DNA from 2 places in the Weizmannia sp. WK01 genome. Region 2 is predicted to be linked to the other one. Evidence: riboswitches for the same ligand, from Rfam matches in the RefSeq annotation. Region 2 holds a riboswitch; the other holds the start of a gene.
The links. Region 2 has a riboswitch for lysine ahead of OF158_RS11095 (aspartate kinase). Riboswitches for the same ligand answer to the same signal wherever they lie in the genome.
Positions count from the first base shown of each region.

Region 1 (4,880 bases), 1.8 Mb from region 2:
GGCGATCGTGGACCCCATGCCCCAATCCTGTGTGACAAGGAAATGCTCCTCAATTGCCGTACCGAGCGTAATGACGCGGTTTCCCGCAATCAGGCGCGTAATCATAAAGAGTGACAGAGACGGAATAAAGACAGCCTGGCACCCTGATTTGACACCGTCCAGCGTGAGCGGAAACACAACGCGGCGGAACGTGGTCCATTTCGAGGCGCCAAGATCGCGCGCCGCATCCATAAAGACCGGGTTCAGTTCTTCAAGCGCGTTATAAATCGGCAAAATCATAAACGGGATAAAAATATAAGTAGACACAAACAAAAAGCTGAAGTCTGTAAATAAAATCTGCTTTTGCCCAATGCCCATCCATTCAAGAAACGAGTTGGCCGGGCCGAATGTGCCGAAAATCCCAAGAAACGCATACGCTTTTAACAACAAATTGATCCATGTCGGCAAAATGATTAATAAGAGCCAGAGCTGCTTATGCCGCGATCTTGTCAAAAGATAGGCCGTCGGATACGAAATCAAAAGCGTAAACGCCGTAATCAAAAACGCATACCAAAAAGAGCTCAGCGCCATTTTCAAATAAACAGGCGTAAAAAATTTTTCATAGTTGACAAGCGACAAATGCCCTTCAATATCAAAAAAAGAATAATAGAGAATGAGCAAAATCGGCGCGATTACAAAAAGAAGGATCCACAGCAAATACGGAACGAGATAAAAAGTGCGTGCATTTACTTTCATGGCCGGACCTCATCGTACGCTTCCAGGCGCCGGTCGAATTCCTCTTCTGTTTCGCCGAATCTCATCACGTGGATCGCTTCCGGTTCAAAATAAAGGCCGATCGTATCCCCGACTTTTGCTTTTTTTGTCGAGTGGACAAGCCATTCATTTCCCTCTTCATCGTAGCAACAAATTTCATAATGGACGCCGCGGAACAGCTGCGTATCCACCCGCACTTTCAAGTTCCCTTTTTCCGGTGTCGTGATTTCTAAATCTTCCGGGCGGATGACAATTTCAACCGGCTCGTTCGGATGAAAGCCGCGGTCAACGCATTCGAACGCATGGCCGTTAAATTCCACAACAAAATCCTTGATCATTTTTCCCGGAAGGATATTGGACTCGCCGATAAAGTCCGCGACAAAGCGGTTGATCGGTTCATCGTAAATATCGGTCGGCGTGCCGCTCTGCTGGATTTTCCCGTTATTGATGACAAAAATTTCATCGCTCATCGCAAGCGCTTCTTCCTGGTCGTGCGTGACAAAAATAAACGTAATGCCAAGGCGGCGCTGCAGTTCACGCAGTTCATACTGCATCTCTGTCCTTAGCTTCAAATCCAGCGCGGAAAGCGGTTCGTCCAGCAAAATCACTTCCGGTTCATTGACAATCGCGCGCGCAATCGCGACACGCTGCCGCTGCCCGCCTGACATTTCGCTGATTTCCCGGTTTTCATAGCCTTCCAGATTCACAAACTTCAAGGCTTCTTTTACTTTTTGTTCAATCACAGCTGCCTTCATTTTTTTAATGCGCAGCCCAAATGCGACGTTTTCATACACATTTAAATGAGGAAATAGCGCATAATCCTGGAAAACGGTATTGACCTGGCGCCGGTTGGCTGGCACGTCATTCACGATTTTTCCATTGATGTAAATATTTCCTTTTGTCGGCGCAATAAATCCCGCAATCAGGCGCAAAATCGTTGTTTTTCCGCAACCCGACGGTCCGAGCAGAGTGTAAAATTTTCCGCGTTCTATTTCAAAACTGACGTCATCCAAAATAGCAGGATCATCGTCGTATTGTTTTGTGACATGTTCAAAACGAATGATGATATCGCTGTTCATTGCTGTCCTCCTCTTCTATGTTCAGCTTACAGATACGATTCCGTAGCAACGAGTACAAGCCTGGACCGGCCTTCCGCGTCATTCAGGATCTGATGCTCATCGGATGCATGATAATAAATGGCTTCTCCGGCTTTTGCACGGTACAGGCGTTTGCCAAGCCGCACCGCAATCCGGCCTTCCAGTACATAGGCAAAGGTTTCCGATAAAGAAGGTTCAAACGTTTTAAACTCCCCTTTTTCCTCAAGCGTAAGCAGGATCGGTTCCATTTCCTTTTCATTCGATTCCGGGACGAGCCACTGGATTTTATAACCGCGCTCTTCATCGAGATAATCGGTCTGGTCTTCTTCCCCGTATACGACTTTTTGTTCACGCTCTTCTTCGTCAAAAAATTCTTTCGGCGTGCAGCCGAGCACTTCCAATATATTAAAAAACGTGTCAATCGAAGGGGAGCTTAAATCCCGCTCAAGCTGGGAAATATAGCCTTTGCTTAAATCCGTACGCTCTCCAAGTTCCTCCTGGGTGAGTCCTTTTTTTAACCTTAAGTTTTTAATTTTTTTCCCGATCTTCATCATAAAACCTTCCATTTTGTTTAGCATTTGTAAACTCAAAGGCAAGGAAGTTTTGTTTTGTTAAACTTTAAGTTTACTTTCATATGTATTATACAAAAAAGCAGGCAGATGTAAAGGTTTTTTTGAAAAAAACACGCATCACGGTCGTCCCCCTGCTGTCTCGGCTCCCCTCCTTTCCAGCCGGTTTATGAAAACGAACAATCCCACTCGGGCGTTTTCTTACAGAGAGGCAGATGTTTGTAAAAATAAGCCCGCATATAAAATATGGCCGCGCTGTTGCCTGCTGCAAAAAGTCAATCATGCAAACTGGCGCCGGGCTTGACGTAAAAACTGAAATCCATTTTATATAACACCTATTTTTGCCACCCCGTTCTGCTGCCTTTTCTATTGATTTTCCCTAAAAACATAACTATAATTATATGTAAATCAAATTGAATAAAAAAATCCTCATCAAATCCGGTGAGGTAGAGGTCGCAGCTTTTATGAGTAAATCGGACGAGACACGGGTAAAGTTTAAGACTCCGGTTGAAAGGAAAAGCTGCCGAAATGTGGTGCCGGATCCCGCGGTGCCATGTTGGGGCTGTTTCCGAACAGGAACAGAACTGTCACATATGCGATTCCCCCTCGCATATGTGTTGAGCTATCTTCGGAAGGTTGATGGAGGGTATACGCTTTGATGCCGCGTCTCCACGACTGCGGCATTTTTGTTTATTCCCTGCTCCTTCCTATATAAAAAGGAGTGTATCAAGGATGGATGACTTCTATCATGGGCAAAGCACTACAGCTGGAGCGGTTCCCGTTACGAAAAAGGGTGAAGTGACAAAACTAAAGCGAAAATTAAAATCCCGCCACCTGACCATGATTTCCCTCGGCGGATCAATCGGAACCGGGCTTTTTCTGGCAAGCGGCGGGGCAATCCACAGCGCGGGGCCGGGCGGGGCGCTTCTCGCTTATGCATTAATTGGCGTCATGGTGTACTTTTTAATGACAAGTCTTGCGGAAATGGCCGCCTACATGCCGGTTGCAGGCACCTTCAGCACGTACGCGACGAAATTTGTTGACCCGGCACTTGGATTTGCGCTTGGCTGGAACTATTGGTATAACTGGGCGATCACGATTGCGGCCGAATTATCGGCAGCAACCATTATCATGAAATTCTGGTTCCCGCATACGCCTTCGATCGTGTGGAGTGCGGCCTGCCTTCTCATCATGTTCTTATTAAATTATTTATCTGTAAAAGGGTTCGGGGAAGCAGAATACTGGTTTGCAATCATAAAAGTCGTGACCGTCATTGCCTTTATCATTGTCGGCGCACTGATGATTTTCGGGATTATGGGTGGAAAAGCAATCGGCTTCCATAACCTTACGATTGCAGACGGCCCGGTCCACGGCGGATTCCTGGCCGTGCTCGGGATTTTTATGGCAGCAGGGTTTTCGTTCCAGGGAACAGAACTGCTCGGGGTTGCGGCCGGTGAAAGTGAAGATCCGGAAAAGACTATTCCGCATGCTGTGAAATCTGTTTTTTGGAGAATTTTGCTTTTCTATATTCTGGCGATTTTTGTCATCGGCCTGCTGATTCCGTTCACGGATTCGAGACTAACCGCCGACGACATTACGATGAGTCCGTTCACAATTGTATTTCAGCGTGCCGGCATTGCCTTTGCGGCTTCTGTCATGAATGCGATTATTTTAACGGCTGTTCTTTCTGCCGGCAACTCGGGTATGTACGCGTCAACGCGAATGCTCTGGGAACTGGCGCGTGACGGCAAAGCACCGAAATTCCTCGGAAAACTGAATAAACGCGGGGTACCAGTGAATGCACTGATTGTCACTGCGCTTGTCGGAACGGTGGCCTTCCTTGCATCTTTCTTCGGTGACGGGGCAGTATACAACTGGCTCCTGAACGCATCCGGCTTATCCGGCTTTATCGCCTGGCTCGGGATTGCCATCAGCCATTACCGGTTCCGCCGTGCATATGTGGCGCAAGGCAAAGCGTTGAGCGACCTGCCTTACCGTTCGAGATGGTTCCCATTCGGACCGCTATTTGCGTTTGCCGTTTGTACGGTCGTCATTCTCGGGCAAAACTACCAGGCATTTCTGGGAGACCATATTAAGTGGGAAAGCGTGTTTGTCTCGTATATTGGCCTGCCCATCTTTATTGCCGTATGGCTCATTTATAAATTTGTGAAAAAGACAAAAGTCGTTTCTTTACAGGAATGCGATTTTAACCGGGAATCCTAACGGAAAAACCTGTGGTGGCTGCCGCAGGTTTTTTCCTTTCATCAGAAACTTACTTTTAACATAAATTATATGAAATTTACCTTTATTTTAATTTATGAAAACGTTTCCTTTATCTAGGAAAAAATTCATTTTAAATATTTTCCTAGCTCAGAATCCTTTATTTCATGCGGATTCCAGCCTTTTTTAACAATGACGCACACAAATTTGCCAAAAAATTAATCTTTATTTTTTTCTCATT
Region 1 is NZ_CP109616.1:446,285-451,164, reverse strand. It holds gene OF158_RS02240 (ABC transporter permease) at 1-735, opposite strand, end outside; gene OF158_RS02235 (ABC transporter ATP-binding protein) at 732-1,832, opposite strand; gene OF158_RS02230 (helix-turn-helix domain-containing protein) at 1,859-2,401, opposite strand; lysine riboswitch at 2,859-3,052, shown strand; gene OF158_RS02225 (amino acid permease) at 3,152-4,642, shown strand.
Region 1: another riboswitch for lysine. It lies ahead of OF158_RS02225 (amino acid permease); the one in region 2 lies ahead of OF158_RS11095 (aspartate kinase).

Region 2 (4,880 bases):
GAAGAAATGGTTTCTTTTTTCAAAGAAGCCGGCTGGGGAACGTTATCGATCAAAAAAGAAGAGAAATATCATATCGAATTTGAGTTATCCGGGCCGATGATTGAACGGCAGCTGGATATGGGCGCAGGTCAAGAGCCGACATTCAAGCTTGAAGCCGGTTTTTTAGCCGAGCAGTACCAGATGCAGAAAAAACTGATCACGGAAGCTGTTGAGGAAGTTGCGAAAAAAGCAAAAAAAGTCCGGATCACCGTGCAGTGGGATGCGAAAGACCCGGCCGGAGAATCAATATGAAAAAGCAGGGGGCTCCCCTGCTTTTTCATATTTTCATATATTTTGTTCCACTGCATCCAGTTCAAATGCTTCGTGCAGGCACCGGGCGGCCCGGACCATTTCTTTTGCATCGACAACGGTGGACACTTTGATTTCGGACGTGCTGATCATTTTAATGGCAATGCCGTGATCTGCCAGCACCTGGAACATTTTTGCCGCAACGCCCGGGTTGGAAACCATGCCCGATCCGATGATGGACACTTTTGCGAGGCCGGTTTCCGTTTCAAAATGGTCAATACTGAGGGCTTCTTTCCCGGCTTCCAAAAGATCGGCCGTTTCTTTTAAATCTTTATCTTTTATCGAAAAAGATAAATACGTTTTATGGTCCGCTGTCTGGTTCTGGATAATGATATCGACATCAATATGGTGTTCCGCCAGTGTCGTAAAAATATCCGGCAAATTGCGGAAGCCGTTTTCCAGTCCGAAAATGGTCACCCTTGTAATGCCATCTTCAAATGCAACGCCGCGGACAATTAAATTTTTTTCCACCGAAACTTCCTCCTCTATTAACGTGCCTTCCTCCCTTTCAAGGCTCGAACAAACGATCAGCGGCACAGCCGCATTTTTGGCAAACTCCACTGCCCTTGCATGCAAAACGCCCGCCCCGAGACTCGCCAGTTCAAGCATCTCATCATAGGATACAGCCTTAAGCTTCCGGGCATTCGGAATATAGCGTGGGTCGGACGTAAACACGCCGGTGACATCCGTATAGATCAGGCAGCGGTCCGCATGAAGCGCTGCTGCAAGCGCCACTGCCGTTGTATCCGAGCCGCCCCTGCCGAGTGTCGCAATTTCGCCTGCCGGGGTGATGCCCTGAAACCCGGCGACGATTACAATTTGCCCGGCTGCCAGACGGGATTTGATTTTTTCAGTCCGGATTTCCGTGATCCGGGCGTTTCCGTGTACGGGTTCCGTTATAATGCCGGCCTGCCATCCGGTATAAGAAACGGCATCGTAGCCGCGAGCGATCAGTGCCATGGCGACAAGCGAAATCGTCACCTGTTCGCCGGTTGAAAGCAGCATATCCATTTCGCGTTTTGCAGGATACGCAGAAAGTTCATTTGCAAGCCCGACAAGCTGGTCCGTTGTTTTGCCCATCGCGGAAACAACGACGACAACATCATGGCCCTTTTCCTTTTCTTCAATAATCCGGTTGACCGTATTCCGGATCCTTTCCACATTTCCAACCGAAGTTCCCCCGAATTTCTGAACAATGATTCCCAATAACTCCGCCACCTTCTGCAGTTTATAAGTAAGATGAGGCTGTCAGAGTGAAAGGCAAAGCAACTTGGCGCCCATTTAAAAAAAGCAATGAGAACGGATATCTCATCGCTTTTGCATACGCGGGTACGCAGTCATTCCTGTGAGATAGCGCTCCAAGACATTTCATCCTGACAGTTCCGGACTTTTTCAGTACAGAACCAGCAAAAACGGCATTGAGGCCATTTTCACTTCGGCAAAACTTCCTTTCAGAAACGATCCCGGAAGCCCAATCTTCTCCCGCTTCTTACTCTTAAGTTTTGCGCCTCTATCATGTAACGGCTTTGCCGGACGCCGGGATGATCGCACCCGAAAGTCTGAAACAAAGCCTGCCATATGAAATTATCATGATTATACCATATACGGAAAAACCCTGCCAGGTTATTCTTGTAATTTTTTGATTAATGTTTCGGATACCGGACGCGGGATGCCCGCTTCCACAAATTCTTCCAGCTTTGCTTGTTTCATTTTCTTCAAGGAGCCAAAGTGGCGGAGCAGTTGTTTTTTCCGTTTCGGCCCGATGCCCGGAATATCGTCAAGCGCCGATTGAAAAGCGGATTTTCCACGCAATTCCCTGTGGAAGGTAATCGCAAACCGGTGCACTTCATCCTGGATGCGCTGAAGCAGGTAAAATTCCTGGCTGTTCCGCCCGAGCGGCACAACTTCCAGCGGGTTGCCGAACAAAAGCTGCGATGTATTGTGCTTCTCATCCTTTGCCAGGCCGCCGATCGGGATCTCAAGCCCGAGCTCATTTTCAAGCACATCCCTTGCCGCGTCAATTTGCCCTTTTCCGCCGTCAATGATGATGAGATCCGGAAGCGGTAAGTTTTCCCTTAGGGCACGGATGTAACGGCGGCGGATCACTTCGCGCATCGATTCATAATCATCCGGTCCTTCCACTGTTTTGATTTTATATTTGCGGTATTCTTTTTTTGCCGGCTTACCGTCCACAAACACGACCATCGCCGAAACCGGGTTTGTCCCCTGGATATTCGAATTATCGAACGCTTCAATCCGATGCGGTGTGTAGATGCCAAGCTTTTCGCCAAGATTTTCAACGGCTTTGATCGTCCGTTCCTCGTCCCGTTCAATCAACGCGAATTTTTCCTTCAATGCAATCTTTGCGTTTTTCTCGGCCATTAACACGAGTTCCCGTTTCTGGCCTTTTTTCGGCTGGAGTACTTTGATTTCGAGCAGTTGTTCCGCCAGTTCCCGGTCTGCTTTTTCCGTAATCAGCACTTCTTTCGGCTTAATATGCTCCGGTTTGGCATAAAACTGCCCCAAATAGCTCAAAAATTCCTCCTCCGGCTCATCGTAAGACGGAAAAAGCGAGACATCCCGTTCGATCAGCTTTCCTTGGCGCATGAAAAAGACCTGGACGCACATCCAGCCTTTATCCACTGCGTAGCCGAAAATGTCGCGGTCCGTAAAATCTGTCATTGTAATTTTCTGTTTTTCCATCGTCATTTCAATATTGGCGATCTGGTCGCGGTATTCTTTTGCCCGCTCAAATTCAAGCTTTTCTGCAGCCTCATGCATTTTTTCTTCCAGTTCTTTTTTGATTTCCGTGTAACCCCCGTTCAAAAAGCGGGTAATTTGATCGGTGATCTCTTTGTATGTTTCTTCTTTCACCTCATTGACACACGGCGCAAGACACTGGCCTAAATGGTAATAAAGGCAGACGCGGTCCGGCATATTGGTGCATTTCCGCAAAGGATACAACCGGTCCAGCAGCTTTTTTGTTTCATTAGCCGCCTGCACGTTCGGATACGGGCCGAAATATTTGCCTTTATCTTTTTTCACTTTCCGGGTGGTGATCAGACGCGGGTGGCGTTCATGGGTCAGCTTAATATACGGGTATGTTTTATCATCTTTCAGCATGATGTTGTATTTCGGGTCATGCTTTTTGATTAAATTAATTTCAAGAATAAGGGCTTCAATATTGGAAGAAGTGACAATATACTCAAAGTCTTCGATCTCGCTGACAAGCCGCTGCGTTTTTGCGTCATGCGAACCGGAAAAGTAAGAGCGGACACGGTTTTTTAAAATTTTGGCCTTCCCGACATAAATGATGGTCCCCTGTCTGTCTTTCATTAAATAGCAGCCGGGTTGGGCGGGCAGGAGGGCAAGTTTATTGCGGATCGTCTCGTTCAATTTCTCTTCACCTCAAAATCCTGCGTTCTGTAAAAAACCCGGACCACAGCCGGCCCGGATTTTAAAATGCATTTGCGCACGGCTTGAAGCCGAGCGTTTATTGTATTATAAATGTTTGTTCACTAATTCTTGCAAAGCTTCTTTCGGCTGGTAACCGATCACTTTGTCGACCGGTTTGCCATCTTTCATGAGAACAAGGGTCGGAATGCTCATGACGCCGAATTTGCTGGTCGTTTCCTGATTCTCATCCACGTCTACTTTGACGATTTTCACCTTGTCGCCCATTTCAGCATCGATTTCTTCAAGTACCGGTGCAATCATTTTGCACGGACCACACCATGTTGCCCAAAAATCCGTTAATACCAAACCTTGGCTGACTTCCTGCTCGAAAGTCGCGTCGGTAGCATGTGTAATTGCCATATTGAAAGAACCCTCCTAAATCAAACTATTACTGCTTGGGATAAGTATATCATCCTTTATCATATGTTGCGAACAATTTGTCCGGTCCGTATGTGTCAAGTTTTTCTCGACAAGGTTTAAATATCGGGTATTCCAAGACACTCTTTTTGTACACTTTCGGCTACCGTGCTTTACTTGCTCGGTGTAATTTTCGGAAAAGATGTAATATTTCCGTATAAAGATGGATAACGGGGATGTTGAGGCGCGCGAAATTCACTCGCTTTCCGCGGTCGGCCGGCGAGCCTCCTCGCTCGTACCTCGCTGCGGGGTCTCTCCTGGCTCGCTTTTCCCGCAGGAGTCTCGTAAATTTCGCGCGCCTCAACGATCAGTCCCCACTGAGCCAGGCTTAAAACGAAAGCTCTAATATTTTGCTTAAATGTCCCATTGCCGATGAACTGCTTGAATGCAGGGCAACTGATCCGTGCTTTACGCCCACTGACGGGCGTACAGGCTGCTTGAGCAGTTGAGACATCCTGATGAATTGTTTCAAGTTCCGTTGCTTTCTCTCGCTTCTTGAACGGTGTTTCAGATAGACTTCTCTCAATGTCCCATTGAGTATGCCTTGTTTGATTTTCACCATGGCTTCTGCGCCAAGTTCACTCCAATGCATGCCCCTTTTTTTCATCCTGAAGGAGATATGCCTTTGATTCGATTCCATCGCTCCTAGGCCTCTCGCA
Region 2 is NZ_CP109616.1:2,310,435-2,315,314, forward strand. It holds gene OF158_RS11090 (YslB family protein) at 1-291, shown strand, start outside; gene OF158_RS11095 (aspartate kinase) at 325-1,554, opposite strand; lysine riboswitch at 1,692-1,869, opposite strand; gene uvrC (excinuclease ABC subunit UvrC) at 1,972-3,744, opposite strand; gene trxA (thioredoxin) at 3,850-4,164, opposite strand; gene OF158_RS11110 (ISLre2-like element ISBco6 family transposase) at 4,550-4,880, opposite strand, start outside.